4 regions of the Diaphorobacter oryzae DSM 22780 genome follow, and region 1 is predicted to be linked to each of the others. Evidence: predicted binding sites of a transcription regulator. Region 1 holds the regulator's gene; each other region holds the start of a gene.
The links. Region 1 encodes FNR, which switches genes on or off when oxygen is low (the NO sensors DNR and NnrR bind a similar motif). Its sites were predicted from a motif close to TTGATNNNNATCAA; they were not measured.
Positions count from the first base shown of each region.

Region 2: the regulator FNR is predicted to act here: its motif matches at 2,911-2,924, upstream of BP68_RS05175 (type IV pili methyl-accepting chemotaxis transducer N-terminal domain-containing protein).
Region 3: the regulator FNR is predicted to act here: its motif matches at 3,464-3,477, upstream of BP68_RS08975 (CZB domain-containing protein).
Region 4: the regulator FNR is predicted to act here: its motif matches at 3,039-3,052, upstream of cyoA (ubiquinol oxidase subunit II).

Region 1 covers NZ_JCANUL010000001.1:95,347-102,593, reverse strand. Annotated here, with positions in the region: gene BP68_RS00515 (cyclic di-GMP phosphodiesterase) at 1-951, opposite strand, end outside; gene BP68_RS00510 (sulfite exporter TauE/SafE family protein) at 1,128-1,850, opposite strand; gene hemN (oxygen-independent coproporphyrinogen III oxidase) at 1,854-3,236, opposite strand; gene fnr (fumarate/nitrate reduction transcriptional regulator Fnr) at 3,408-4,151, shown strand; gene BP68_RS00495 (hypothetical protein) at 4,281-4,616, shown strand; gene BP68_RS00490 (hypothetical protein) at 4,824-5,309, opposite strand; gene BP68_RS00485 (RT0821/Lpp0805 family surface protein) at 5,429-6,229, opposite strand; gene BP68_RS00480 (RNA polymerase sigma factor) at 6,254-6,772, opposite strand; gene BP68_RS00475 (S8 family serine peptidase) at 6,988-7,247, shown strand, end outside.
Region 2 covers NZ_JCANUL010000002.1:414,638-421,884, forward strand. Annotated here, with positions in the region: gene BP68_RS05165 (ChaN family lipoprotein) at 1-90, opposite strand, end outside; gene BP68_RS05170 (adenosylcobalamin-dependent ribonucleoside-diphosphate reductase) at 353-2,788, shown strand; gene BP68_RS05175 (type IV pili methyl-accepting chemotaxis transducer N-terminal domain-containing protein) at 2,958-4,877, shown strand; gene BP68_RS05180 (response regulator) at 4,874-5,545, shown strand; gene BP68_RS05185 (MFS transporter) at 5,694-7,007, shown strand; gene BP68_RS05190 (NarK family nitrate/nitrite MFS transporter) at 7,026-7,247, shown strand, end outside.
Region 3 covers NZ_JCANUL010000004.1:232,399-239,645, forward strand. Annotated here, with positions in the region: gene gspD (type II secretion system secretin GspD) at 1-1,325, shown strand, start outside; gene BP68_RS08970 (GspE/PulE family protein) at 1,329-2,717, shown strand; gene BP68_RS08975 (CZB domain-containing protein) at 2,831-3,355, opposite strand; gene BP68_RS08980 (LLM class flavin-dependent oxidoreductase) at 3,547-4,548, shown strand; gene BP68_RS08985 (helix-turn-helix transcriptional regulator) at 4,552-5,241, shown strand; gene BP68_RS08990 (glutathione S-transferase family protein) at 5,330-5,974, shown strand; gene gspF (type II secretion system inner membrane protein GspF) at 6,131-7,247, shown strand, end outside.
Region 4 covers NZ_JCANUL010000008.1:52,656-59,902, forward strand. Annotated here, with positions in the region: gene cyoB (cytochrome o ubiquinol oxidase subunit I) at 1-1,804, opposite strand, end outside; gene cyoA (ubiquinol oxidase subunit II) at 1,868-2,914, opposite strand; gene BP68_RS13430 (MFS transporter) at 3,225-4,556, shown strand; gene tolA (cell envelope integrity protein TolA) at 4,687-5,646, opposite strand; gene BP68_RS13440 (ExbD/TolR family protein) at 5,668-6,093, opposite strand; gene tolQ (protein TolQ) at 6,112-6,813, opposite strand; gene BP68_RS13450 (YbgC/FadM family acyl-CoA thioesterase) at 6,810-7,235, opposite strand; gene BP68_RS13455 (pyridoxal phosphate-dependent aminotransferase) at 7,246-7,247, opposite strand, start outside.

The sequences.
Region 1 (7,247 bases):
GAAGGCCCCGAGCACCGTTGCGTCAAAACACTCGCGCTGCAATGCAAAAATCTGCGACAACGCCTCGTGGGGCGTCAGTGCCTGAGCACCGTGCAGCGGGTTGCACAGCCGGTCATAGCGGTTGGCGAGCGCCAGGATCTGACCGCTTCGGCTCAAATCCTCGGCCACGAGGCGCAGTGGAAACCCACTACCGTCGGCCATCTCGTGATGCTGCGCAATCGCAATAAGCACATCGCTTGCCAAGCCCATGCGCTGCCCGAACTCCACCGACAGCCCGACGTGGTCTTCATAGCGCTGCCGGTCCGAAGCCGTGAGCATGGCCCCAGGCTCTCCGATATGCGCCGGCAGGGCTGCCTTGCCCACATCATGAAGCAGCGCCGCCAAGCCGAGACCGTGCAAACCCTCCGCACTCATGCCCAGCGAGCGCCCGAGTAGCAGAGCCAACACCATCACATTCACCGCATGGGCCGCCGACCGCTGGCCTAAACTGTCTGCCAGCAACCGCACCGCACACTGCCCTTGCGCCAGCAACTCCGCAACACATGCCTGAACCAAGGCGTCCGCCTGTTCGCGTGCCTGCTGCGGCGCAGTCTGCGCCCTGGCAGAAACTGCCGCGTAGACGGTAGTGGCCTCTTGGTAGCGCTGGCTGCAGCTCTGTGGCGAGGCGCTCTGCTGCCTCAAATGTTCGGCTCCGGCCCTGTGCTCCCGGCTCACCGCATCCACTTTGTGCTCTGGAGATGAGCCCCCCAGTCCATTGTCCGGCTGGGCATCCCCATTTCGCCGGTCGACACTCGGCTCTGGCTCGGAAGGGAAGGTGCTTTTGGCGGGGACATAGCGCACGGACTTGACCCCAAGATCACGCAAGGTGCGGATCTGCTCGTGCGATGACACCCGAAAGCTACTCATCGGAAAGGGATGGTTGATCCAACTTACATCCAGTTGGATGAACATGCCCACACGGAGCGCATCGATATCGAGCAAGACGGATTGGTTCACTTCAGCTGGTTTGGGCTAAGCGGGCTCCACCCCAAAGTCATACCATTTTGAACCATTATCACCAGTTACTGGCGTTGCCTGAAAGTTACAGATTCAACAAATGCGCACGCCTCACGTCACCAGGGTGCACGTCATGGCAGACACCATGGGGCGGGTTGTCCATGTACCACATCCATCCACAAGGCCCAGCCCCCCATCAAGAAGAGCACCAACCCGGCCAGCCTCGGGCCCCATGCCCCCCCCACCGATCCCACCCGGGCCCGAAACTGCCCCCACATCCAGGGCCCGGCCACCAACCAGATCCCGCTGCCAATGCCGAAAAGCACCATGCATAGCGCCCCACGCAGCACACTGCCGCTCAAGGCAGCCGTGAGCAACGCGGTATAGAGCAAGCCACAAGGCAGCAAAGCCCAGGCGAACCCCGTCATAAACAGTCCGCCGGGCTGCGACACCAGCGACCTCACCTTGCCCCAAACAGCCCGTCCGGCGTTCTCTATCCACGCAGGCTGCCGCGCCTGCAACATCATCAACAGCCCCCACGCCAGCACCAGCACATGCAGCATGCTCCACGCCGGGCGCAAGGCAGAACTGTTCTGGCTCAGCCACGCCAGCCGTTCCATGGCAAAAGCAGCCAATGCGCCCGCAGCGCCATATCCCGCCAAGCGCCCCAGATGGAAGCCCAGGTTGCGCCGCAGAACCGAGCCGCGCGGCATCCATTGCACGACTCTCTCGCTGCTGGCCGGTGCCGCTCCCAGTCCCGTCAACGCACCACAGGGGGCAGCACACATGGCAAGGCAGTGCCCACCCCCCATCAAACCCATGAGGAAAGCCGTCGAAACCAGAGCCAGGAACATGCGTCAGATGATGCGCGAGAAACGCGCTCGATTGCGGTCGGCCTGCAAATACTTGTCGAACACCATCGCCACGCCACGCACGAAATACCACCCCATGGGCGTCACCTCTATGCCCTCGGGGTTGATTTTCACAAGCCCCTGCCCTGCCATCTCCTCGAGTTGCTGCAGCTCCGTCTCGAAATAGCGGCGAAAATCAATCAGCCAGGATTGCTCCAAGGGCTCGAACAACACCTCCCCCTGGCACATCAAGGCCATGATGACCGCGCGGCGCACCAGGTCGTCCCGCGTCAACGCCAGCCCCCGCGCCACCGGCAGATGCCCGTGGTTGATGGCATCGTAGTATTCGTCGAGCGTCTTGACGTTTTGGCTGTATGTGGCGCCCACACGACCAATGGCCGAGACGCCCAACCCGATCAAATCGCAATCGGGCTGGGTGCTGTACCCCTGGAAATTGCGGTGCAGCCGGCCCTGGCGCTTGGCCACGGCCAGTGCATCCTCCGGCAGCGCGAAGTGGTCCATGCCCACGTACACGTACCCGGCCTTCATGAACACATCGATGGAGCGCGCCAGCATCGACACCTTGGCCGATGCCATGGGCAACTCTGCCGATACGATGCGCCGCTGCGACTTGAAGCGCTCCGGCAGATGCGCATAGGCATAGAGTGCAATACGGTCCGGCCGCAGTTGGGTCACCTGCTCCAGCGTACGGTCAAAAGACTCCGGCGTCTGGCGCGGCAATCCGTAGATCAGGTCCACATTCACCGACTCAAAACCCAGCTTGCGCGCACTCTCCACGAGGGCGAAAACCTGCTCCGCAGGCTGCACGCGGTGGACCGCCTTCTGCACCTCGGGATCGAAATCCTGCACACCAAAGCTCAATCGGTTGAAGCCCAGTTCAGCCAGCAAGGCCAACCGCTGTTCATCCACGGTCCGAGGATCCACCTCGATCGAATACTCTCCTCCCGGAACCAGCACGAAACTGCGCTTTAGCATGCCCATCAGCTCACGCAGGCCATCGTCCGACAGGAAGGTGGGCGTCCCCCCGCCAAAGTGCAGCTGGCTGACATGCTGTCCCACGCCGCAATGGGCTGTGTGCAGATCAATCTCGCGGCTCAGATAGCGCAGATAGGCCTCAGCCCTCTCCGGGTGCTTGGTGATGATCTTGTTGCAGGCACAGTAGTAACATAGGGATTCGCAAAACGGGATGTGAACATACAGCGAAAGCGGCATCGCCTTCGCCACCGAGCCCACACGGCGTTGTTGAAGCGCCAGGATGTACTCCCTCTCGCCAAACGCCTCCACGAAACGGTCTGCCGTCGGGTAGGAGGTGTAGCGTGGCCCAGAGACGTCAAAGCGCCGCAAAAGCTCAGTTGTAATGACTGTCATGGCGGGGGTTCCTTGCATTTGCCATGCACTGTGCCGTAGAGTCACTCCAGCGTCCTTGACATTGATCAAGCGCTCACAAGGTCCGCATAGCGACAATTTGACCTTGGCTCAAAGTCTTTCAACGGCCTGCGATATTCCTGCCTCAATGGCTTTCAGAGGTAAGCTCGCGACATGAACAGGGTCCCCATGCACACCAACCTGCAATCCATCAAAGTTGCTTGCTCCAACTGCAATCTGCGCGAACTGTGCATGCCCTTGGGATTGGATGACCAGCAATTGAAACGCATCGATGAGATCGTGGCCGTGCGCCGCAAGGTCAAACGGGGCGGCACGTTGTTTCGCAACGGCGAGCCCTTTGCCTCCCTGTTTGCGATCCGCACCGGTTTTTTCAAGACCTGTGTTGCAACAGAAGACGGCCGCGATCAGGTCACCGGTTTCCAAATGGCCGGCGAGATCATCGGCCTCGACGGCATCGTGAGCGACCGGCATACCTGCGATGCCGTGGCGCTGGAGGATGCCGAGGTCTGCGTCATGCCGTTCGACCGTATCGAAGAACTATCGCGTGAGGTCACGGCACTGCAGCACCATGTCCACAAGATCATGAGCCGCGAAATCGTCCGCGAGCATGGCGTCATGCTTTTGCTGGGCAGCATGCGTGCCGAAGAGCGCCTGGCCGCCTTCCTGCTGAATCTGGTGCAGCGACTGCATGCTCGTGGATTTTCTCAGTCCGAACTGGTGCTGCGCATGACACGCGAGGAAATCGGCAGCTACCTGGGTCTCAAGCTCGAGACCGTGAGCCGCACCTTCTCCAAGTTCGTGGAGGAAGGAATCGTCGAGGTCAAACAGCGCCATGTGCGCATCGTGGACACCGACGCCCTCAAGCGCATCGTGAACAGCCAGCAGGCCTGCCACTAGACTGCGCCAGAGAATCCTCACAGTCCGCGTTGCAACTTGTTGCACGCTGCGACAAGTACACGCGCTTACCATCCTCTTGTGCCCGCTCGCCGTTAAAGCGGGTCAACAAGAGGGAAAGGACTGAGAGGAATGAAGACAGCTCTGGCTGTAGCCCTGGCATTGACGGCCGGGATGGCCTACGCAAATGACGAAGATAACCCCGACAAAGCGCTGCTGGCGGGGGTGGTGCGGCTCGCGGCCAGCATGAACGGACTGGCCCAGTCTTGCGGTCACATGAGTGCAAAGGACGTGGAGACCGCGCGGGCGAACCAACGTGCCGCCGCCATCAAGGATATGCAGGCCTCCCCCGCGGAATACGACCGCAGCTACGCCCAATTTTCCGGTGAATTTAAGACACGCTGGGCCAGCATGAGCAAGCCACAGCAAAAGCAGGCTTGCGACCAGATGAAGGCACAGGGACGCTGAGGCCATTTTCCAGCCTGCCAAGCCCACCGCCGGTGGGCTTTTTTAAGGCCTCAAGCCGTCCACTTCTGCCCCCATGAGCCTGATGCCACGCACCAAAGTCCTACGGCATCTTGCCGGAGATTCACAAAAGCACCGGGACAAAGGCGACTCAGACCGGCGGTAGCAAGTGCAGAAACCGATGGGGCATGCATCTAGCGAGGAAAAACCTCAGCGCCACCCCAGCACAATGTGCCCCCGGTCTTTCATGCATTGTTCAACATAGCGCTCGTACACGCGATCGGCTTTGTTCCAGCCGGCGCCCACTTTGACTGCTGCGCCGACCAAACCTCCGACGCCGCCGGCAAGCGTTCCTCGCAACAGGTCGCCAGAGTTCTTGATCAAGCCGGAAGTGGCGGCCTCGGCCGCTTCTGCAGCGCCTTCCGTCAGGATGGCTTTACCCGTTCGGCCAGTCTTGCCTTGGGCGAGATTGCGGTCATTGCGACCCACGTCGTTTTGAGCTCGGCGTTCACACGCCTGCAGCGCATGGTTGGCGCGTTCCTGGGCTGCCTGGCTACGGCCTTGTGGATATAGAACCGCTTTTTGAGGAGCGCTCGCACAGCCGGTCATTGCCAGGATGGCAACGATCGCGACGGCGATGTTCGCGGTACGGCGTTTAGGACAAATGAGGCTGGATGGTGAGGATCGATGGGGCATGGAGCGGTCATCACTGGCGACAGATTGCAGGCCCGGCTCGCGGTGGCGAGTGCCGGGTCTGTGTCGTTGACGCGCGACTTCATGATTTATTCCATCCAGCCTGGATGCAGATCTCTTTTCTAGGGAACGCGTTGGCTGGCTGATGCCAAGGCCTCCCGCTCCCGGGCCGGATCCAGGGGCTCCTCCGCACCGATGCTTTTCAGGTAGCTCTCGACGGCGGAGTCTGTCGAGGCCGGCGTGAACCCATTGGCGCCATCATCGGCCAAGGCGGCAAAGCGCAAACGCCATTGACCATCGCCCATGAGGCAGGCCACAGCCTCCACCCGATCCTTGTCATCGGGCCTCACTGAAAAGTCCCGGCACAAAGTGCCCGCAGCATCGCGATAGCTGCCCACCACAGTCACGGCAGGGGACTGAGGCGATGACTGCCCTGCAGGCAATGTTCCCAGCAGCGCTGCCAGTGAGGGCGGCACCGTGGCCCCGACAGCCGCAAGCGTGCCGACCGGGGCTTGGCTACCCGTTCCCAACATGAAGCCGAGTACGCCTGCAGCGACCGACGCAAATGCTCCGGCAGGCAACGCATAGTCCGACAGCCGCTGTGCCAGTTGACGCCACCAGGGCGTGCGTTGCGGTGCACGGCGTGCGCTGCTGGCAGCGGGCGTGTCACGCTCTTTTTGTGCGCGATCTTGCTCAACCATGGCTTGGACGGAGGCCAGAAGGGCCGCCGGCACGGGCGTGTCCTTGAGCTGGGCGTCAAAGACCTCTCGGCTCAACTCGCGGGTCTCGAACATCAATGCCACGCGCTCGGCCAACGCCATGTCGCGCTCCATTGCCGCTTCCAAGGCTGCTTGTTCGGCAGCTGGCAGTTCGCCGTCGGCATAGGCAACGAGCTGCTCGTCACTCCAATGTATTTCAGTCATAAGCTGTGTGACCTCTCACGATGTCTAGATGGCATCTGCCGTTGTCTGCGCCAATCCCGCCAGTTCCGCGAGCTTGATCCGTGCGCGCGCAAGACGACTCATCACGGTGCCCATGGGTATACCGGTGACGGTCGCTGCCTCTTTGTAGGAAAGCTCTTCCACGCAAACGAGCAGGATGAGTTCGCGCTGCTCGCTGGACAGTCGGTCCAGCGCGTGCTGCACTCGCTCGAGCCGGCGTCGCGCATCCACGCGCTGATCCTCGCCGCCTGTACCCGCCAAAGACTCGGCATGCTCGTCGATATCGGCCTGCACTCCCTCCGTCTGCTTCCGACGCAGGCGGTCGAGCCACAGGTTGCGGATGATGGTGAATAGCCAGGCAAGCAGCGGTGTGTCCACGTCACCAGGTCCACCCGCCCCCAGTGCGCGCTCACAGGCGCTCTGCACCAAATCGTCGGCCATGTCGCCATTGCGTGTTAAAGCGAGTGCATATCGCCTTAGTCGGGGCAAGGCATCCACCAATGCCGCCCCCAGGTTGTGTTGCATGATTGCGGCCCTTTTTTCCTGTTCTTGTTGCCAGATCCTTGCGGCATGGCGCTGCCAGATGGATGTGTAGACGCGCGCGCTGGCAATTTATTCCGTGGGAATAAACGGGCTCGTCCAACGTTGGTGGCGGAGTCTATCTGCCCCCCTGAAAATCCTGCTGCCACACCATGCTTTTTGCACGCTTCGCTTGTCGCACTTGTCTATGCCTGGGACTGATGCTGGCGCCCTTGCTGTCCTGGATGCCCGGTGGTTTCTCGCAGGGCGTTGCAGTGCTTGCCGACGACGGTGATGGCGGCGACGGCGGCGGTGCCACCGGTGGTACAGACGGCGGTGGGGGAGATGCCCTGGCGCCGCATCAGATGGACCAGGCATTTCGTGAAATCGTGGTGGCCGGCCTGACTTCGCCTCAACTCGCGGCGCTACAGCAGCGCGGCTATGTGTTGCTCGGTCAACGTCACAATGCCCTGCTGGGGCG
Region 2 (7,247 bases), on a different contig from region 1:
CGCGCAGCCCTGCAGCAGGGCCAGCGACAGGACCGGTAACAGCGCGGGCAACAGGCGGCGCAAAGCGGGGAGGAGCGGAGTGGGGCGCATGCCCCATGGTAGGGCGTGGCGGCAATGCAACCGTTGGTAATTTTTTCCTGCGCGGCGGCGCAGCGGCTCGTCCATGTGCTCTCCCGCGCGTCTCGCGGCTGGCGTGCTACAGGAATCGGAGAAACGCCGGCCGGCGGCCGGAGGGCGGCGCAGGGTCTTGATCCGCGTGTGGGGCAGGGCGCGGGTGGGCGGTGTACAAACGGGGATTGCCGCCGCGCTCGGGTCGCGGCGTGCCTGTCAGACATCTTCGGAGCCCCCCGCCATGCAACGTGAAATCACCGACCTCGCCCCCAGCCTGCCCGTCCAGCCCATCAGCCTGGACGTGCTGAAGGAGAAATACTTCAAGGACGGCGAGAGCGATGTGGAAGACCTGTACCGCCGCGTGGCGCGCGCCCTGGCCTCGGTGGAGCGCGAGGACCTGCGCCAGACGCTGGAGGCGCGCTTCCTGGACAACCTGCGCGCGGGCGCCATCGGCGCTGGCCGCATCATGAGCGCTGCCGGCACCGACATCCAGGCCACGCTGATCAACTGCTTCGTGCAGCCCGTGGGCGACTGCATCCAGGGCGTGGACGACGCCGGCTACCCCGGCATCTACGAGGCCCTGCGCGAGGCCGCCGAGACCATGCGCCGCGGCGGCGGCGTGGGCTACGACTTCTCGCGCATCCGTCCGCGCGGCGCGCTGGTCAAGGGCACGGCGTCCATGGCGTCCGGCCCGTGCAGCTATATCAATGTGTTCGACCAGTCCTGCTCCACCGTGGAGAGCGCGGGCGCGCGCCGCGGCGCGCAGATGGGCGTGCTGCGCATCGACCACCCGGACGTGCTGGACTTCATCACCGCCAAGCGCACGCCGGGGCGCTGGAACAACTTCAACGTCTCCGTGGGCGTGCCCGACGCCTTCATGGAGGCCGTGGAGCAGGACCGCGACTGGGAGCTGGTGCACGGCGCCACGCCCGGCACCGAGCTGCAGGCCAAGGGCGCGCACCAGCGCGCCGACGGGCAGTGGGTGTACCGCACGGTGCGCGCGCGCGAGCTGTGGGACACGGTCATGAAGTCGGCCTACGACTTCGCCGAGCCGGGCATCCTGTTCCTGGACCAGATCAACACCGACAACAATCTGCACTACACCGAGTCGATCCAGGCCACCAACCCCTGCGGCGAGCAGCCGCTGCCGCCCTACGGCTGCTGCGACCTGGGCCCCATCATCCTGACGCGCTTCGTGCGCAACCCCTTCGGCCTGCACGGCGAGGCGGCGTTCGACTTCGACGCCTTCGAGCAGGCCGTCGCCACCCAGGTGCGCGCGCTCGACAACGTGCTGGACGTGACCTTCTGGCCGCTGCCGCAGCAGCAGGCCGAGTCGGCGGCCAAGCGCCGCATCGGCGTGGGCTTCACCGGCATGGGCAACACCCTGGCCATGCTGTGCAAGCGCTACGACCGCCAGGACGGCCGCGACATGGCGGTGCAGATCGCCGAGCGCATGCGCAACGCGGCCTACCGCGCCTCCGTCGAGCTGGCCAAGGAAAAGGGCGCCTTCCCCAAGTTCAAGGCCGACGGCTACCTGGCCAAGGGCACCTTCGCCAGCCGCCTGCCCGAGGACATCCAGAAGTCCATCAAGAAGCACGGCATCCGCAACAGCCACCTGCTGTCCATCGCGCCCACGGGCACGGTGAGCCTGGCCTTCGCCGACAACGCCTCCAACGGCATCGAGCCGCCGTTCTCCTGGACCTACACGCGCAGGAAGCGCGAGGCCGACGGCAGCAAGAGCGAGTACGTGGTGGAGGACTACGCCTGGCGCCTGTACCGCACGCTGGGCGGTAATGTGAGCCAGTTGCCCGACTACTTCGTGAGCGCCATGGACATGGCGGCCGGCGACCATGTGGCGATGATGGAGGCGGTGCAGCCCTTCGTGGACACGGCCATCTCCAAGACCGTGAACGTGCCCGAGGACTACCCCTACGCCGACTTCAAGGGCCTGTACCTGCAGGCCTGGCACTCGGGCCTGAAGGGCCTGGCCACCTACCGCCCCAACAGCATCCTGGGCGCCGTGCTGGAGGTGCCGGCCGCCGAGGCCAAGCCCGCCAAGAGCGAGCCCGCGCCCGAGCCGGCGCAGCCCATCGACCCGATGCGCATCGTGATCGAAAGCCGCCCCAAGGGCGGGCTGTCGGCCGTGGCCGAGAAGATCGAGTACTGGACCCAGGAAGGGCACAAGCGCCTGTACCTGATCGTCTCCTTCCTGCCGGTGCCCGATGGGCGCGGCGGCACGGTGGACCGCGCCATCGAGTTCTTCATGCCCGTGGGGCAGAGCAGCGAGTCGCAGCAGTGGATCACCTCCAGCATGCGCCTGCTGTCGCTGGCGGCGCGCGGCGGCTTCCTGGAGCGCGCCCTGTCCGACATGCGCAAGGTGGCCTGGGACCGCGGCCCCGTGCGGCTGGGCACCCACGAAAAGGCCGACGGCACCCACGTGCCGCTGTGGCACGACTCCGAGGTTGCGGCCATCGCCTACGCGGTGCAGAACATCCTGGCGCGCCGCGCCGACGCGCCCCAGCAGCAGGTGCTGCCGCTGGACGAGCCGGTCATGTCCACCGGCATGCCGCCCGCCATGGCAGGCAAGAAATGCCACGAATGCGGCGCCCATGCCGTGATCCGCAAGGACGGCTGCGACTACTGCACCCAGTGCGGCGCGCTGGGCAGCTGCGGCTGAGCCGCGTTCGCCCTGTAGTCATTGAATTGCTATTAAATTAATAGCTATTAGCGCTTGCTGGGTGGGCGCTACATGCCTTTTTGGCATGTAATGAGAGGGCGGTGGCCACGGCATGGATGTGCTTGATAAAAGTCAAGACATTCCGGGCCTGCGTGCCTACACTGCCGCCATGCGCAAGAAGCCTTCGCTGTCCGCCAAGCTGCTGGCCATGGGCACGGTGTTCCTGCTGGTGGCCCTGGCGTCCATCGGCTTCACGCTGTGGGTGACCTGGCAGCTCGAGGGCGGCGCCGCGGCCGTGAACGAGGCCGGGCGCCTGCGCATGAACATGCTGCGCATGGTGCTGGCGCAGCAAAACGAATCCCCGGAAGAGTTCGTCCTGCTCGAGCAGCGCTTCGAGGCGGGGCTGGAGCTGCTGCGCACGGGCGACCCCGCGCGGCCGCTGTTCGTGCCCTGGAGCGACGACACGCGCGAGCGCTATGAGCATGTCAGCGCGCAGTGGCAGGCCATTCAGCAGGAATGGAAGGCGGCGGCACCGGCCGAGAGCGGCGCCGCCGCCGTGGCGCGCGGCGACGCCTTCGTGCGCGAACTCGACAGCTTCGTCGAGGCGATCGAGGTGCAGATCGTGCGCTGGACGGCGGCGCTGCACCTGTTCCACCTGTTCATGGTGGCGCTGGCCATCGGCTCGGCCGTGACCTTCATGGCGCTGAGCTACCTGCTGGTGCTCAACCCCGTGACGCGGCTGCAGCAGGCGCTGGCGCGCGTGCGCCAGGGCGACCTGTCCACCCGCCTGGAGGTGGAGACGGACGACGAGTTCGGCCAGCTGGCGGCGGGCTTCAACCTCATGGCCCATGCGCTGCAGGCCTCGCACGAAGACCTGGAGCGCAAGGTGCGCGAGAAGACCGCCAGCGTCGAGGTGCGCAACGAACGCCTGTCCGCGCTCTACGCCGTGAGCGCGCTGGCGGCGGAGGCCGGCAGCCTGGAGGTGCTGGCCCAGGGCTTCGCCCAGCAGATCCGCCGCGTGGCGGGCTGCGACGCGGCGGCGGTGCGCTGGTCCGACGAGGCCAACGAGCGCTACGTGCTGCTGGCGGCCGACGGCCTGCCCCATGCCCTGGCCGAGCAGGAGCATTGCCTGAACACGGGCTCCTGCGAATGCGGCCAGGAACGGGAGCAGGCGCGCATGCGCGTGATTCCCATCACGCCGGTGGGCGGGCTGCAGCTGCCGCACTGCCGCGAGGCGGGCTTCGAGACCGTGGTCAGCATCCCCGTGCAGCTGCACCAGCGGCTGCTGGGCGAGGTGACGCTGTTCTACCGCACGCCGCTGGAGCTGTCCGAAGGCATGCGCGAGCTGCTGTCCACCATGGCGCGGCATCTGGCCAGCTCCATGGAGAGCCTGCGCGCCACCGCGCTGGAGCGCGAGGCCGCCGTGGCCGAGGAGCGGCAGCTGATCGCGCGCGAGCTGCACGACTCCATCGCCCAGTCGCTGGCCTTCCTCAAGATCCAGACCCAGCTGCTGCGCGATGCCGTGGCCAAGGGCAATGCGCAGGCCCGCGACCGCAGCATGGCCGAGCTCGACGTGGGCGTGCGTGAATGCTATGCCGATGTGCGCGAGCTGCTGGTGCACTTTCGCACGCGCACCCAGGACGAGGACATCGAGGACGCGCTGCGCGCCACGCTGTCCAAGTTCGAACACCAGACCGGCGTGGCCACCGTCCTCGGCATGTCGGGGCAGGGGCTGCCGCTGGCACCGGACGTGCAGATCCAGGTGCTGCACATCGTGCAGGAGGCGCTGTCCAACGTGCGCAAGCATGCCGGCGCGCGCCGTGTGGAACTGCGCGTGCAGCGCCACCCGCGCTGGCGCTTCGAGGTGCAGGACGACGGCAGCGGCTTCGACCCCGCGGGCGTGCCGCCCGATTCGCTGCATGTGGGCCTGGGCATCATGCGCGAGCGCGCCCAGCGCATCGGCGCCAGCCTGCAACTGACTTCCCGCCCCGACGGCCACGGCACCCGCGTGACCCTGGAGCTGCCTCCCATGGGCCGGGAGGACAGTCCGCCGCCCAGCCCATCTACTTCCTTCGCCGCTGCCGCATGAACGCCACCATCACCCTGTTCCTGATCGACGACCACACGCTGCTGCGCCGCGGGCTGGTGGCCCTGCTGTCCCAGCAGCCGGACCTGCGCGTGGTGGGCGAGGCCGGGGACGCCGCGGAGGCCCTGCGCCTGCTGCCGGCGCTGCGGCCCGACGTGATCCTGCTGGACAACCATCTGCCCGGCGTGCGCGGGGTGGACGCCATCGCCGGGCTGCGCGAGGCCTCGAGCGGCAGCCGCGTGCTCATGCTGACGGTGAGCGAGGACGGGCAGGACCTGGCGGCCGCGCTGCGCAACGGCGCGCAGGGCTACCTGCTCAAGACCATCGACGGCGACTTGCTGGCCGAGGCCATCCGCCGTGCCGCCGGCGGTGAACCCGTGGTCAGCCCCGAGATGATGGGCAAGCTCGTGGCCGCCTTCCAGTCCCAGGGCGCGCCCGGGCCGGACCTGCTGCCCGAGGAGGCCGAGCCGGCCTCCCCGCTGTCGCCGCGCGAGGAGGAGGTGCTGAGCGAGATCGCACGCGGCGCGAGCAACAAGGAGATCGCGCGCCAGCTGTCCATCGCCGAGACCACGGTGAAGATCCATGTGCAGCACATCCTGCGCAAGCTGGGACTGTCTTCGCGCGTGCAGGCGGCCGTGTACGCCTCCGACCGCCAGCGCCTGGCGGAGTAGCCGACCGGCCCGCACATAGTTCTTTGGGAGTAGGGCGGCGCAGGCCGCCCTCGTTCTTTTGCACCGTCCGTGGTGTCCCAGCGAAGGATGGGCAGCGCGGCCGGTTCGCGGGACCATTGCAGCCATTCCGCAAGAGAGGACTACTGCAATGGCACATCTGCCTCAAGGAGCCGCGCCGGGACTACCCACCGCCGGCGACAGCCGCCGCAACCGGCAGGCCTGGTCGGTGCTCATCGTCAGCACGCTGGCTTTCACCGTCTGCTTCATGGTCTGGATGATGTTCGGCGTGATCGGCATCCCGATCAAGAAGATGCTGAACCTCAATTCCACCCAGTTCGGCCTGCTCACCGCCATGCCGGTGCTCACGGGCTCGCTGGTGCGCGTGCCGTTGGGCATCTGGACCGACCGCTACGGCGGGCGCATCGTGATGGCGGTGCTCATGGCCGCCACCGTGCCCGCCATCTGGATGATGGGTTACGCCACCGAGTACTGGCACTTCCTCGTGATCGGGCTGTTCGTCGGTCTGGCCGGCGGCTCGTTCTCGGTGGGCACGCCCTATGTCGCCCGCTGGTTCCCCAAGCACCGCCAGGGCATGGCCATGGGCGTGTACGGCGCGGGCAACTCGGGCGCGGCCGTGAACAAGTTCGTGGCGCCGGTGATCCTCGTGGCCTTCGGCTGGGCCGCCGTGCCGCATGTGTACGCGGCCATCATGCTGGGCACGCTGGTGCTGTTCTGGCTGTTCAGCCACAGCGATCCCAGCCATGTGGTGTCCAGCAACGTCAAGTTCACCGACCAGCTCAAGGCCCTCAAGGACCCCAAGGTGCTCAAGTACTGCCAGTACTACAGCATCGTGTTCGGCGGCTACGTGGCGCTGTCCCTGTGGATGGTGCAGTACTACGTGGGCGAGTACGGCCTGGATATCCGCGTGGCGGCGTTGCTCGCGGCCTGCTTCTCGCTGCCGGGCGGCGTGCTGCGCGCCATCGGCGGCGTACTGTCGGACAAGTACGGCGCGCACAGCGTGACCTGGTGGGTGATGTGGGTGAGCTGGATCTGCCTGTTCCTGCTGTCCTATCCGCAGACCGACTTCACCATCCAGACCGTGGACGGACCCACCACCTTCCACATCGGCCTGAACGTCTACCTGTTCACCGCCCTCATGTTCGTGCTGGGCATCGCCTGGGCCTTCGGCAAGGCCAGCGTCTTCAAGTACATCAGCGACGACTACCCCAAGAACATCGGTGCCATCAGCGGCATCGTGGGCCTGGCGGGCGGCATGGGCGGCTTCATCCTGCCCATCCTGTTCGGCGTGCTCATGGACTGGACCGGCATCCGTTCCAGCGCCTTCATGTTGATGTACGGCGTGGTGTGGGTGTCGCTGATCTGGATGTACTTCACCGAGGTGCGCCGCACCGACGTGATGACCCCGCATGGTGCCGAGGGCGCAGTGCCCACGGCCCGCTGATCCACCGGAGATCCGAACATGTCTGCCAACAACATTTCGCAGGGCAACGGCCGCAAGGGCCGGCTGCTCACGCTCTGGACCCCCGAGGACAAATCGTTCTGGGAACGCGAGGGCGAGGCCGTCGCCAAGATCAACCTCTGGATCTCGGTGCCCGCGCTGTTCCTGGCCTTCTGCATCTGGCAGGTCTGGAGCGTCGTCGCCGTGAACCTGCCGGCGCTGGGCTTCAAGTACTCGACCAAC
Region 3 (7,247 bases), on a different contig from region 1:
GCATGCAAACGAGCGGCTCTGGCATGGGCCAGGGCGGCGGCCTGGGTGGCGGCCTGGGCAGCGGCAATGCCGGCGGCTCGGGCCTGGGCGCGGGCGGCAGCGCCGGCCTGGGCGGCAGCGGCAATGGCAACGAGCCCTCCACCGGCGGCATCATCCAGGCCGACCCGACCACCAACTCGCTCGTCATCACCGCGCCCGAGCCGCTGTACCGCCAGCTCCGCGCCGTCATCGACAAGCTGGACGGGCGCCGCGCGCAGGTGCTCATCGAAAGCCTGATCGTCGAAGTCAGCGCCAACAAGGTGGCCGAGTTCGGCATCCAGTGGCAGGGCGTGATGGGCAACTACGGCAGCACGCTGGGCGTGCTGGGCAACAACTCGGGCGTGACCGGCACCAACATCCTGGACCTGGCCCTGGCCGCCGCCAGCGGCAACGTGACCTCCATCGCCTCCGCCAAGCCCTCGCCGGGCCTGAACCTGGCCATCGCTCCGCGCATCAACGGCAAGTACTACCTGGGCGCGCTGGCCAACTTCCTGGAGAACACGGGCGACGCCAACGTGCTCTCCACGCCCAACCTGATGACACTGGACAACGAAGAGGCCCAGATCATCATCGGCAACAACGTGCCCTTCGTGACCGGTTCGTACGCCAACACGGGCGGCAGCGGCGGCGCGGTCAACCCCTTCACCACCGTGGAGCGCAAGGACGTGGGCCTGATGCTGCGCGTGCGTCCGCAGATCAACGAGAACGGCACCGTGAAGCTCACGCTGTACCAGGAGGTCTCGAAGATCGCGGCGGACACGCTCACCAACGTCAACGGGCCGTCCACCAGCAAGCGCTCCATCGAATCCACCGTGCTCGTGGACGACGGCAGCGTGATCGTGATCGGCGGCCTGCTGGAAGACAGCTACTCGCTGGGCCAGGACAAGGTGCCCCTGATGGGCGACCTGCCCGTGGTGGGCGGCCTGTTTCGCAATGAGAAGCGCACGCGCCAGAAGACCAACCTGATGGTCTTCCTGCGCCCCATGGTGATCCGCGACACCGCCACCAGCGACGCCCTGATGGTGGACCGCTACGAGGCCATCCGCGCGCTGCAGCAAAACACCCAGCCCGCGCCCAGCGCGGTGATGCGCTCGGTCTCCGAGGCGCCCGTGCTGCCGCCGCTGCCCGCGGGTGCTACCGGCGGTGCCGGCGGCGCGGGCACGCAGCCCGTGGCCGTGCCCACGCCGCTGGGGCCGGTCGCGCCCGAGCCGCCCCGCCCTGCCGGCACGCAACCCGTGACGACGCCTGGCGCCACACCGGGCGCCACACCGTACAGCCCGCAGTAAGCGATGCGCCACCCCCTGCCCTACGCCTTCGCGCGCGCCAGCCAGCTGCTGCTGGAGGATGACGGCCAGCAGCTCGTGCTGTGGCACGGCCCCGCACCCGATGCCGGCGCGCTGTCCGAGGTGCTGCGCAAGCACGCCGTGCAGCAGTTCATGCCGCTCGACGCCGCGGCGCTGGCCCAGCGCATCAGCGCCGCCTACTCGCAAAGCGAATCGAGCGCCGCATCGGTGGTCAGCGAGGTCGAGGAAGGCGCCGACCTCTCGCGCATGATGCAGGAGCTGCCCGCCGTGGAGGACCTGCTGGAATCCGCCGGCGACGCGCCCATCATCCGCATGCTCAACGCCCTGCTCACGCAGGCCGTGCGCGACGGCGCGAGCGACATCCACATCGAGCCCTACGAGCGCCACTCCAGCGTGCGCTTTCGCGTGGACGGCACGCTGCGCGAGGTGGTGCAGCCCAACCGCGCGCTGCACGCGGCCCTGATCAGCCGCCTGAAGATCATGGCCGACCTGGACATCTCCGAAAAGCGCCTGCCCCAGGACGGCCGCATCAGCCTGCGCATCGGCACGCGCGCCATCGACGTGCGCGTGTCCACCCTGCCCAACGCCCATGGCGAGCGCGCCGTGCTGCGCCTGCTGGACAAGAGCGAGAGCAAGCTGACCCTGGAGGCCGTGGGCATGCAGGGCGAGGTGCTGGAGCGCTTCGAGCACCTGATCGGGCAGCCGCACGGCATCATCCTCGTGACCGGCCCCACGGGCTCGGGCAAGACCACCACGCTGTATGCGGCGCTGGCGCGGCTGGATGCCACGCGCAGCAACATCATGACGGTGGAAGACCCCATCGAGTACGAACTGCCGGGCGTGGGCCAGACCCAGGTCAACAGCAAGATCGACCTGACCTTCGCCAAGGCCCTGCGCGCCATCCTGCGCCAGGACCCGGACGTGATCATGATCGGCGAGATCCGCGACTTCGAGACCGCGCAGATCGCCATCCAGGCCTCGCTCACCGGCCACCTGGTGCTGGCCACGCTGCACACCAACGACGCCGCCAGCGCCGTCACGCGCCTGACCGACATGGGGGTGGAGCCGTTCCTGCTGTCCTCCTCGCTGCTTGGCGTGCTGGCGCAGCGCCTGGTGCGCAAGTACTGCGGCCACTGCCACGGCGCGGGCTGCGAGCACTGCGGCCACACGGGCTACGCGGGCCGCACCGGCGTGTTCGAGCTGCTGGTGGTGGACGACGCCATCCGCACCCAGATCCACAACCAGGCGGCAGAGTCCGACGTGCGCACCCAGGCCCTGGCCGGCGGCATGACGCTGATGCGCGACGATGGCGAGCGGCTGATCGCGGCCGGCATCACCAGCCGCGAGGAACTGCTGCGCGTGACGCGGGATTAGTCAAAAAACATAGCTGCTACCGCTTGCCACACATGAATTTCATGGCAAAAACTGCCTGAAACCCTTGACTGGCAAGCGTCAGTAGCTCCTCTTTTTTCAGGCCGGCCGCGCGTTCATCGCGCCAGGCGCTCCGCACTGCGCTTGCGTGCGCTGTTGCGCGCCAGGCCCAGCTGCAGCTCCTTGAGCAGCAGAACCACCTGGCGCGAGGCGTGCTGGCAGCCCTTGTAGGCCTGCTCCGCCTGCTGCTCCTCGCCCGCCTCGGCATGCTGGAGCAGCGCGGCGGCCTGCTGGTGAAAGAAGCGGTGGCGGCGCATGAGCATGTCGAAGGCCGGGAAATGCCCCAGCGCCAGCCGCCCGCTGCCGTACAGCCACTGGCCCAGCTCGGAACAGCTGTCGTCCACCACCACCTCGGGCCGCAGGCGCTCATCGCGCGCGCCCTGCAGCGCCGCGGCCAGCCAGGGCAGCCAGCGCTCGTGGTTCACGATGGCCACGTCGATATCGAACTCCGCCATGAGCCGGTTGGCTTCTGCGTCGTAGAGCACCAGCTCACTGGCGTTGCTGTCGGGCAGGGACGTCCAGTCCTCAGAAACCTGCAAGCCATCGGCCCGGGGCCGAAACAAACGGCTGAAGAATCCCATACGCACCCCCACCATTGGTCATGTTGCGTCTACCAAGCCACAGCGTGGCATATGTGACAACATGCTTCGTGTTACAAATTTTTATCGAATAGTTAATTTTAATTGGCATTGACTATCGCCAACCAATGCGACTGTCAACAATTCATTCCTGCCGCGCTGCACGGGTTTCGCACCCCGCCCACAATCAAAGCATGACTGCACGACACCCGCCCCGACTCTCGATGCTCGACCTGGTGGCCGTCCGCGAGGGCGGCACCGTCGCCCAGGCCCTCCAGATAGCGGTGCGCACGGCACGGCATGCGGAAACGCTGGGCTTTGCGCGCTACTGGCTGGCCGAGCACCACAACATGCCGGGCATCGCCAGCTCGGCCACGGCCGTGCTGGTGGGGCATATCGCCGGCGCCACGCACTCCATCCGCGTGGGCTCGGGCGGCATCATGCTGCCCAACCACGCGCCGCTGGTGGTGGCCGAGGCCTTCGGCACGCTGGCCGAGCTCTACCCTGGCCGCATCGACCTGGGGCTGGGCCGCGCGCCCGGCACCGACGGCGCCACCATGCGCGCCCTGCGCCGCGACCGCCCGGAGACCGAGGCCGACTTCCCCCGCGACGTGGCCGAGCTGCAGCAGCTGCTGGGCCCCGCGCAGCCAGGCCAGCGCATCGTCGCCATGCCCGGCGCCGGCACCCGGGTGCCGCTCTGGCTGCTGGGATCCAGCCTGTTCTCGGCCCAGCTGGCGGCCGAGAAGGGCCTGCCCTACGCCTTCGCCTCGCACTTCGCGCCGCGCATGCTGCATGCGGCCATCGACCTCTACCGCCGGCTGTTCCGCCCGTCGGCGGTGCTGGACAAGCCCTACGTGACGATCGGCGTGCCGGTGATCGCCGCCCCCACGGACGAAGAGGCCGAGTTCCTGGCCAGCAGCACCTATCAGCGTGTGCTGGGCATCATCACGGGCCAGCGCGGCCTGCTGCAGCCGCCCGTGGACAATTTCCTGGAAAGCCTGTCCCACCAGGAGCGCGCGGCCGTGGCCGACTTCCTGGCCGTGGGCGTGATCGGCGGGCCGCAGACGGTGCAAGCCGGCCTGTCGGCGCTGGCGGGCGCCACCGGCGCCGACGAGTTCATGCTGGTCAGCGACGTGTTCGACCCCGAGCTGCGCCTGCGCTCCCTGGACATCACGGTGCAGGCCATGGGTCGCTGAGGCATGAGCCGCTCGGCCCGGCTGCTGCAGCTCATCGACCAGCTGCGGCGCGCGCGCCTGCCGCAACCCGGGCCGGTACTGGCCCGGCAACTGGGGGTGAGCCTGCGCACGCTGTACCGCGACATTGCCACGCTGCGCGAGCAGGGCGCTGCCATCGAAGGCGACCCGGGCATAGGCTATGAAATGCGGCCGGGCTTCCTGCTGCCGCCACTGATGTTCACCCCCGACGAGCTGGAGGCCCTGCTGCTGGGCGCGCGTTGGGCCAGCCGCCAGGCCGACCCCGAGCTGGCCCAATCGGCCGCCACGGCGCTGGACCGCATCCGTAGCGCCCTGCCGCTGGAGCTGCGCATCGAGGTCGATACCAGCGGCCTGCTCGTGCCATCCATGTGCCACGACACCACGACCGAGCCCTGGCAGACCGCACTGCGCCTGGCCATACGGCGCCAGCACAAGGTGCTGCTGCACTACACCGACGAAAAAGGCCAGCCCAGCGAGCGCAGGGTCTGGCCGTTTGCCATGGCGTTCTTCAGGGACCGCCGCATCCTGGCCGCCTGGTGCGAGCTGCGCCAGGACTTCCGGCATTTCCGGCCCGACCGCGTGCGCTGCGTCACAGACCTCGCGGAGCGCTACCCCGACCACCGCAGCAGCCTGATCGAGCGCTGGTCCCGGCAACTGGGCTACGACCTCGGCTGACCTTGCTGCTGACAAAAACTGTCAGCATGCCCACCTACAGTGGCTCCCATGGCCTGTGCGCCATGCCTTCAAACCGACGGGAGCCCTCATGAACGACACGACCCAGCCCTTGCGGCTTTACTACCACCCCCGTTCCCGCGCCGCCATCACGCGCTGGATGCTGGAGGAATGCGGCGCCCGCTACGAAGCCATCCGGCTCGAATACGGCACCACCATGAAGTCCCCCGACTACCTCGCCACCAACCCCATGGGCAAGGTTCCGGCCCTCGTGCATGGCGATACCGTGGTCACCGAGCTGGCCGCCACCCTCGCCTACCTGGCCGAGCTGTTTCCCGAAAAGCGCCTCGCCCCGCCCATGGGCAGTGCCGAGCGCGGCAGCTACCACCGGTGGATGTTCTTCCTGGCCGGCCCCGTCGAGGCCGTAATGACAGCCAAGAGCCAGGGCCACCTGCAGCAGCAGACGCCCGAACAGGCCATGTCGGCCGGCTACGGCCGCTTCGACGACGTGGTGCAGACGCTGCGCCAGGCCGTCACCGGCCGGCGCTACTTGTGCGGCAGCCAGTTCACAGCCGCCGACGTGCTCATGGCCAGCTACCTGCGCTGGGGCACGATGATGGGCCTGCTGCCCGCCCTGCCCGAGTTCAGCGTCTACGGCCAGCCCCTAATGGACCGCGCCGCCTCGCTACGCTCCATCGAGCTCAATGAGGCCGACCTGGCAGTGCAACCCGCCTGAGGACAGGTGGCGATCTGAGGGCGGCAGCCCCCGTTGGCCAATAGAGAAAACGGCCGACATCCAGCCGTCGTCGGCTGCGGATACCATCGGGGTTGGCGCCGTCCCGTAGCGGCCCGCAAACACACCCTTTTTCCTGCCGTCCCGCTCCCACCGCGCATGCCCGCCTTTTCTTTTGAGGCCCTGGACTCCCAGGGCAACATCCGTCGCGGCACCCTGGACGCCGACAGCCCCAAGGCCGCGCGCAGCCTGCTGCGCGCGCAGGCGCTGGTACCGCTGGACGTGGAAGCCCTGTCCCCCGGCGCCGAGGCCGGTGCCGCCCCCACACTGTCCCAACGACTGTTCACGCGCCCCGTGTTCAATGCCACGGGCCTGGGCGTCTGGACGCGCCAGCTGGCGGGCCTGGTGGGCTCGGGACTGCCCCTGGAGCGCGCGCTCACGGCCCTGGCCGACGAGGCCGACGACGACCGCCAGCGCCACCTGGTGGCGGCGCTGCGCGCCGAGGTCAACGCCGGCTCCACCTTCGCGCGCGCGCTGGCACAGCACCCGCGCGAGTTCTCCGACATCTACTGCGCCGTCATCGGCGCGGGCGAATCCAGCGGGGGCCTGGGCCTGGTGCTCGACAGCCTGGCCGACGACCTGGAGCAGCGCCAGGCGCTGCGCGCCAAGCTCATCGGCGCGGCGCTGTACCCTGCCATCGTCACCGTGATCGCCATCGTCATCGTGCTGTTCCTCGTGGGCTATGTGGTGCCGCAGGTGGCCAGCGTGTTCGCGGGCACCAAGCGCGCCCTGCCCTTTCTCACCGTGGCCATGCTGGCCCTCAGCGACCTGGTGCGCAACTACGGCTGGGCCATGCTGATAGCTATCGTTTTAATAGCTATTGGCGCTCGCGCGGCGCTGTCCAGGCCTCGATTCCGTGAGAAATTCGATGCCGCCTGGCTGCGGCTGCCGCTGGTCGGCAAGCTGGCGCGAGGCTACAACGCGGCGCGCTTTGCCGGCACGCTGGCCATGCTGGCGGGCGCGGGCGTGCCCATCCTCAAGGCCCTGCAGGCCGCGGCCGAGACGCTGAGCAACCGCGCGCTGCGCGCCGACGCGCTCGAGGCCCTGGTGCTGGTGCGCGAGGGCGCGCCGCTGGCTTCCGCCCTGGCGCAGAAAAAGCGCTTCCCGGGCCTGGTGGCCATGTTCGCGCGCCTGGGCGAGCAGACCGGCCAACTGCCGGTGATGCTGCAGCGTGCCGCCAACCAGCTCGGCACCGAGGTCCAGCGCCGCGCCATGC
Region 4 (7,247 bases), on a different contig from region 1:
TGCCGGCGCCGGTGTTGGCGGGCATGTGGACCGGCTGGAAGCCCGTCAGCGGGCGCTGGTAGCCATGCTTCTTCATGTCCCACCAGGCATCGATCTCATGCACCACGGGTGTGAAGGCGAAGTTGTACTGCGGCGGGGGCGAAGAGGTGGCCCACTCCAGCGTGCGGCCGCCCCAGGGGTCGCCGGTCTCGTCGCGCAGTTGGTCGCGCTTGAAGTGGCTCACGATCAGCTGGATGAAGAAGCAGGCCACGCCCAGCGCGATCAGGCCGGCGCCGCAGGCGGCGATGACGAACCAGATCTGCAGCGAGGGGTCTTCGAAATGGTTGGCGCGGCGGGTCACGCCCATCAGGCCCAGGATGTACAGGGGCGTAAACGCCACCCAGAAGCCGACCAGCCAGAACCAGAACGAGCACTTGCCCCAGAACTCGTCGAGCTTGTAGCCGAAGGCCTTGGGGTACCAGTAGTTGATGCCGGCGAACACGGCGAACACCACGCCGCCGATGATCACGTTGTGGAAGTGGGCGATCAGGAACAGCGAGTTGTGCAGCACGAAGTCGGCCGGGGGCACGGCCAGCAGCACGCCGGTCATGCCGCCGATGGCGAAGGTCACCATGAAGCCGATCGTCCACAGCATGGGCACCGTGAAGCGGATGCGGCCCTTGTACATGGTGAACAGCCAGTTGAAGATCTTGGCGCCCGTCGGGATCGAGATGATCATCGTCGTGATGCCGAAGAAGGTGTTCACGCTCGCGCCCGAACCCATGGTGAAGAAGTGGTGCAGCCACACCAGGTACGACAGGATGGTGATACACACCGTGGCGTAGACCATCGAGGTGTAGCCGAACAGGCGCTTGCGGCTGAAGGTGGACACGATCTCGGAGAACACGCCGAAGCACGGCAGGATCAGGATGTACACCTCGGGGTGGCCCCAGATCCAGATCAGGTTCACGTACAGCATGGGGTTGCCGCCCAGGTCGTTCGTGAAGAAGTTCATGCCCAGGTAGCGGTCCAGGGACATCAGCACCAGGGCTGCGGTCAGCACCGGGAACGAGGCCACGATCAGCGCGTTGGTGCACAGGGCGGTCCAGGTGAAGACGGGCATCTTCATCAGGTTCATGCCTGGCGCGCGCATCTTGATGATGGTCACGATCAGGTTGATGCCCGACAAGGTGGTGCCCACCCCCGCGACCTGCAGGCCCCAGATGTAGTAGTCCAGCCCGACCCCGGGGTTTTGTGCCCCCAGGTTGGACAGCGCCAGCCAGCCGGACGTGGAGAACTCGCCCAGGAACAGCGAGATCATCACCAGCACGGCGCCGCCCGTGGTCATCCAGAAGCTGAAGTTGTTCAGGAACGGGAAGGACACGTCGCGCGCGCCGATCTGCAGCGGCACCAGATAGTTCATCAGGCCCGTCACGAAGGGCATGGCCACGAAGAAGATCATGATCACGCCGTGGGCGGTGAAGATCTGGTCGTAGTGGTGCGGCGGCAGGTAGCCCATGCTCTCGCCGAAGGCCATGGACTGCTGCAGGCGCATCATCACCGCGTCGGCGAAGCCGCGCAGGAACATGACCAGGCCCAGGATCATGTACATGATGCCGATCTTCTTGTGGTCGATCGAGCAGATCCAGTCGCGCCACAGCGGGCCCCACAGGCGGAACTTGGTGAGGCCGGCCAGCATCACCATGCCACCCAGGACCACCGCGATGAAGGTCCACAGCACGATGGGTTCGTGCGCCATCGGGATCGAGTCCCAGGTGATGCGACCCAACAGCCAGTGGGCTGGGGTAGTTTGTTCAGACAACATATCGAATCTCTTGGCTAGTAGGCCCCGCACCGGATTGCGCCGGCGCCGCCAGGCCCGTCAAACTCACTGTGGGGTGGCTGCCTCGGGGGTGGCGCGGGCGTCCAGCGCGGCGAGGATCTGCGGCGCATTGACGGCGGTGCAGACGTCCTGCGGCAGGGTGAGGCCGGAGGCCTTGAGGAAGGCCTCGCCGCCGCGTGCGTCGATGGCCATCATGTCGTGCATGCACATCTGGCCGTCTTCCACGCAGCGGTTGAGCACCTTGTTGTACAGGCCTTCTTCCACGGTGGAGAAGCGCTGCACGGGGTCGCGCTCGCTGGGCTTGACCAGGTTCAGGTAGGTGCCCTTGTCCAGCGGCTGGCCCTCCTGTTTGGCCTTGTCCACCCACTGGGCGAAGTCGGCATTGCTCAGGCCGTGGAACTTGAAGGTCATGCCGGAGAAACCCGGGCCGCTGTAGTGCGAGGCCAGGCCGTGGAACACTCCGGGCTTGTTGATCACCGCATTCAGCTCGGTCTGCATGCCGGGCATGGCGTAGATCATGCCGGCCAGGTCGGGCACGTAGAAGGCGTTCATGGTGGACGTGGCCGTGAGCTTGAACAGGATGGGGCGGTCCACCGGCGCGGCCAGCTCGTTCACGGTGGCGATGCCCTGCTCGGGGTAGAAGAACAGCCACTTCCAGTCCATCGCGACCACCTGCACCTCCAGCGGCTTCACGTCCGCGGGCAGGGCGCGCTGGGCGTCCAGGCGGTCCAGCGGGCGGTAGGGGTCGAGCTTGTGGGTGCCGATCCAGGTCAGTGCGCCCAGGGCGATGATGATCATCAGCGGGACCGTCCAGATCACCAGCTCCAGCGAGGTGGAGTGGTGCCATTCCGGGTCGTACTCGGCCTCGGTGTTGCTCTGGCGGTATTTCCAGGCGAACAGGAGCGTCAGGATGATCACCGGCACGATGATGATCAGCATCAACAGGGTGGCGGTGACCACCAGGTTGCCCTGCTGGGCGGCGATATCGCCCGCGGGGTTCAGTACGACGGCCTTGCTGCAACCAGCCAGGCTGGCTGCGGCGAGTGCCGCGGCGAGCCAGGCGGGCCCGCGGAGTTTCTTCATTTTGAGCATGCTAGGGGCGTGACAAAAACGTTCACGGCGGCGCCGCGCGCACGCGGCGTCACCTTAGGTGTAAACGTGAATTACTGGACGGGGGCAAATGTAATACGCCTAGCGCGTTTGTCGATTGGACATTTTGTCCATGGTCAAACAATGGCCTTGGCGGCGCTTCGGGCGCGGGTTGCGCGCCGTGGGGCGGCTGCGGCGATGGCCGATGCGGCGGCAGGGTTTTCCCCTCTCCATCCTCAGTGAAAGCGCACTTGTTGACGGCAGGGCTTGAGTGTAGAACGAGCTTGTGTCAGCTAAGCCAAGGAGCACGGATATGAGTAGCGGTTCCATCGCATTCCCCGTTTATGGCCATGAGGATGCGGCCTCCCTGTCGCGCGCCCATACGGACGAGGATGTCACCCCCGGCGAGATCGCCGTGGGCGTGATCATCGGGCGCTCATCCGAGTATTTCGACTTCTTCGTGTTCGGAATCGCCTGCGTGCTGGTCTTTCCCTCACTGCTGTTCCCGTTCCTGTCGCCCCTGAACGGCACCCTGGCGGCCTTCGCCGTCTTCGCCATCGCCTTCGTCGCGCGGCCCTTCGGCACGGCCATCTCGATGGCGGTGCAGCGGCGCTGGGGGCGCGGAACCAAGCTCACGCTGGCGCTGTTCGTGCTGGGCGTCTGTACGGTGGGCATGGCCTTCCTGCCCAGCTACCAGGCGGCCGGCGTGGCCGCCATCGTGGCCCTGGCGGTGCTGCGCTTCGGCCAGGGCCTGGCGCTGGGCGGTTCCTGGGACGGCCTGCCGTCGCTGCTGGCCATGGCGGCGCCGCCGGACCGCCGCGGCTGGTACGCCATGATCGGCCAGCTGGGCGCGCCGCTGGGCTTCGTGCTGGCGGCCAGCCTGTTCGCATACCTGTACGGCAGCCTGTCCACCACCGAGTTCCTGGACTGGGGCTGGCGCTACCCGTTCTGCGTGGCCTTCGCCATCAACGTCGTGGCGCTGTTCGCCCGCCTGCGGCTGGTGGTGGGCCAGTCCTACGCCGAGCTGCTGGAGGAAAAAGAGTTGGCGCCCGTGGGCGTGGCCCGCGTGATGCGCGACGAGGGCGGCAACGTGGTGCTGGGCGCCTTTGCCGCGCTGGCCAGCTTCGCGCTGTTCCATGTGGTGACGGTGTTCCCGCTGTCGTGGATCTCGCTGTACTCCGAGCGCTCCATGACCGAGGTGCTGTGCGTGCAGATCCTCGGCGCCTTCCTGGCGGTGGGCGCGGTCGCGGTGTCGGGCCGGCTGGCCGACCGCGTGGGCCGGCGCAACCTGCTGGGCTCCATGGCCGCGCTGATCGGCGTCTTCAGCCTGGCCACGCCCTGGCTGCTGGGCGGCGGGGACCTGGGCGGCAATGTCTTCCTGCTGCTGGGCTTCATCCTGCTGGGGCTGTCCTACGGGCAGGCGTCGGGCACGGTGACGGCCAACTTCTCCGCGCATTACCGCTACACGGGCGCCGCGCTTTCGTCCGACCTGGCCTGGCTCATCGGCGCGGCCTTCGCGCCGCTGGTGGCGCTGGGCCTGTCGGCGCGCTTCGGCCTGGGTGCGGTGACGCTGTATCTGCTGTCGGGCGTGGTGTGCACGCTGGGCGCGCTGCGCATCAACCGCATGATTGAGCAGCGCAGCTGACGCCGGGCCGGTCGCGCGGCCAGGGTGTCGTGCAAACTTGATAGCTGCTCACGCTTGTCCACAAAGGCTTTCAGAAAATAAGTAGCCTGAAAGCCATATGGGGCAAGCGCGGGCAGCTCTCTTTTTTGCTTCAGTCCCTGGGGCGGAAGCCGATGACCAGCGACGAGGGCACGCGGCCGTCCACGTCGCGCGGCAGGGTCTCGGTGCGCTGCAGCGCGCGGACCACGGCGTCGTCCCAGGCCTTGTTGCCGCTGGACTGGGTGATGCGCGCGCCGACGATGGTGCCGTCGGGCGCGGCGCGCACCTCGACCTCGGCCCGCGGGTTGCCCGTCACCACGTCGGGGTAGACGATGTTCGGGCGCACCTTGGCCGCCACCTTGCCGCCATAGCTGCCCGACGGGCCGGAGCTGCGCAGCGCGGTGCCGGTGGCCGTCTCGCCGCCCGTGGCGCCGGCCAGGCCCTGCATGCGGCGCACATTCGCCTCGTGCCGCTCCTTGGCTTCCTTGGCCTCGCGGGCCTCCTCGGCCTTGCGGCGCTTGTCCTCGGCGAGCTTCTTGGCCTTTTCCTGCTCGGCCTTGGCGGCCTTTTCCTTCTCGGCTTTCTCGCGTTCGGCCTTTTCCTTTTGCTGCTGGGCCAGGCGTTCCTTCTTTTCCTGCTCCAGCCGCTCGCGGCGTTCCTCTTCCTTGCGCTCGCGTTCGCGCTTTTCCTGCGCCAGCTGCAGTTCGCGCTTCTTCTTCTGCTCTTCCAGGCGCTTTTTCTCGCGTTCCAGGGCGATGTCGGCCTCGCGCGTGTCGGGCTGCACCTGGCGTGGCGGTGGTGGGGGAGGCGGCGGCGCGGGGGCGGGCTTCGGCTCCGGCGCGGGAGGGGGTGGTGGTGGCGGCGGCTCCACGGCGCGCGGCGCGGCCTGCTGGGGCACGGCGGACCAGAGTTCGGCCTCGACCGCGGGCTGGTCGGAGCTGCTCTTCCATTGCACGCCCCAGGTCAGGGCGCCGACGAGCACGGCGTGCGCGAGCACCGCCAGGGCGATGGCCCGCAGGCGTCCGGGCGGGCGGGGAGGGGCAAACTGGTCGCGGTCGTTGGTCGCGTGCATGCGGGAGGGGGTTCCTTGTCGTCAGCTGCCGCTCTTCACGGCCAGGGCAACCCGCGCGACGCCGGCGCCCTGCAGCGCGGACATGGCTTTCATCACGGAGTCGTAAGAGACGTTCTTGTCCGCGCTGATGAGCACGGGGGTGTCCTCCGGCTGGTCCTTGAGCCAGTTCCTGGCCGTGGCGCCCAGCTGCTCCAGGGGCACGGTGCGCTCATTGCCGTCGGCCTTGAAGCGCACGCTGCCATCCTTGTCGACGATGACGTCGGCGCGCGTCTTGGGCACCTTGGTGCCCTTGCCGACGGAGGGCACGTTCACCGAGCTGGGCGTGAGCATGGGGGCCGTCACCATGAAAATGATGAGCAGCACCAGCATCACGTCGATGAAGGGCACCATGTTGATTTCGTTCATGGAGCGGCGGCGCGATCCGCCGCGCGAGGCCATGGCTGGCATAGGCTGCCTCCCTTCGGCTCAAAGGCCCGACGCGGAGCCGGGCTGCGTGCCCAGGTTGCGCTGCAGGATGTTGGAGAACTCCTCGATGAAGGTCTCCTGGTGAATGGCCACGCGGTCGATGTCGCGCGCGAAGCGGTTGTAGGCGATCACGGCGGGAATGGCCGCGAACAGGCCGATGGCGGTGGCCACCAGCGCCTCGGCGATGCCCGGCGCCACGTTGGCCAGCGTGACCTGCTCCATGCCGGCGAAGCCCGTGAAGGCGTGCATGATGCCCCACACCGTGCCGAACAGGCCCACGTAGGGCGACACCGAGGCCACCGAGCCGAGGAACGACAGGCTGGACTCGACCACGTCCATCTCGCGCTGGAAGCTGGCGCGCATGGCGCGGCGCGCGCCGTCGAGCAGGGTGCCGGGGTCGCTGATGCGGCGCTCGCGCAGCTTCTGGTATTCGCGCATGCCGCTGGCGAAGATGCGTTCCATGGGGCCGGCGCTCTTGGCGTTGTGCGTGGCGCTGGCGTACAGGTCGTTCAGGCTGGTGCCCGACCAGAAGTCGCGCTCGAAGTCCTCGTTGAGGGCCTTCACGCGCTTCAGGGCGAACAGCTTGCGAAAGATGGCCGCCCAGCTGGCCACGGAGACGCCGAGCAGCAGCAGCATGACCAGCTGCACCACCCAGCTGGCATTGAGCACCAGGCTCATGATGGACATGTCTTGGGAATTCATGATGAGGAGAGTCGTTCCAAAAGAGAGGCCGGAATGCGGGCAGGGCGCATGGTGGCGGCATCCACCCAACCGATGCGGATGGTGCCTTCGCACAGCAGTGCGGGAAGAGAAGCGGGGGTCATCTGCTCTGGTTTCAGGAGCGCCTGCTGGTCGATTGTCAGCGATGCCCGCCCCGCTTCACGCAGCGTGGCGGTAACAATCAGTGCATCGTCCAGCCGTGCGGGGCGCAGGTAGCGCAGGCGCGCATCGGTTACGACAAACATGCCGCCCGTGAGTTCCCGCAGCCGCTGCTGACCCAGGTCCAGCGAGCGCAGCCACTCGGTGCGGGCGCGCTCGAAGAACTTGAGGTAGTTGGCGTAGAACACGATGCCGCCGGCATCCGTGTCCTCCCAGTAGATGCGCAGGGGCCACTCGAAAGCCATGCGCCGCGCCTC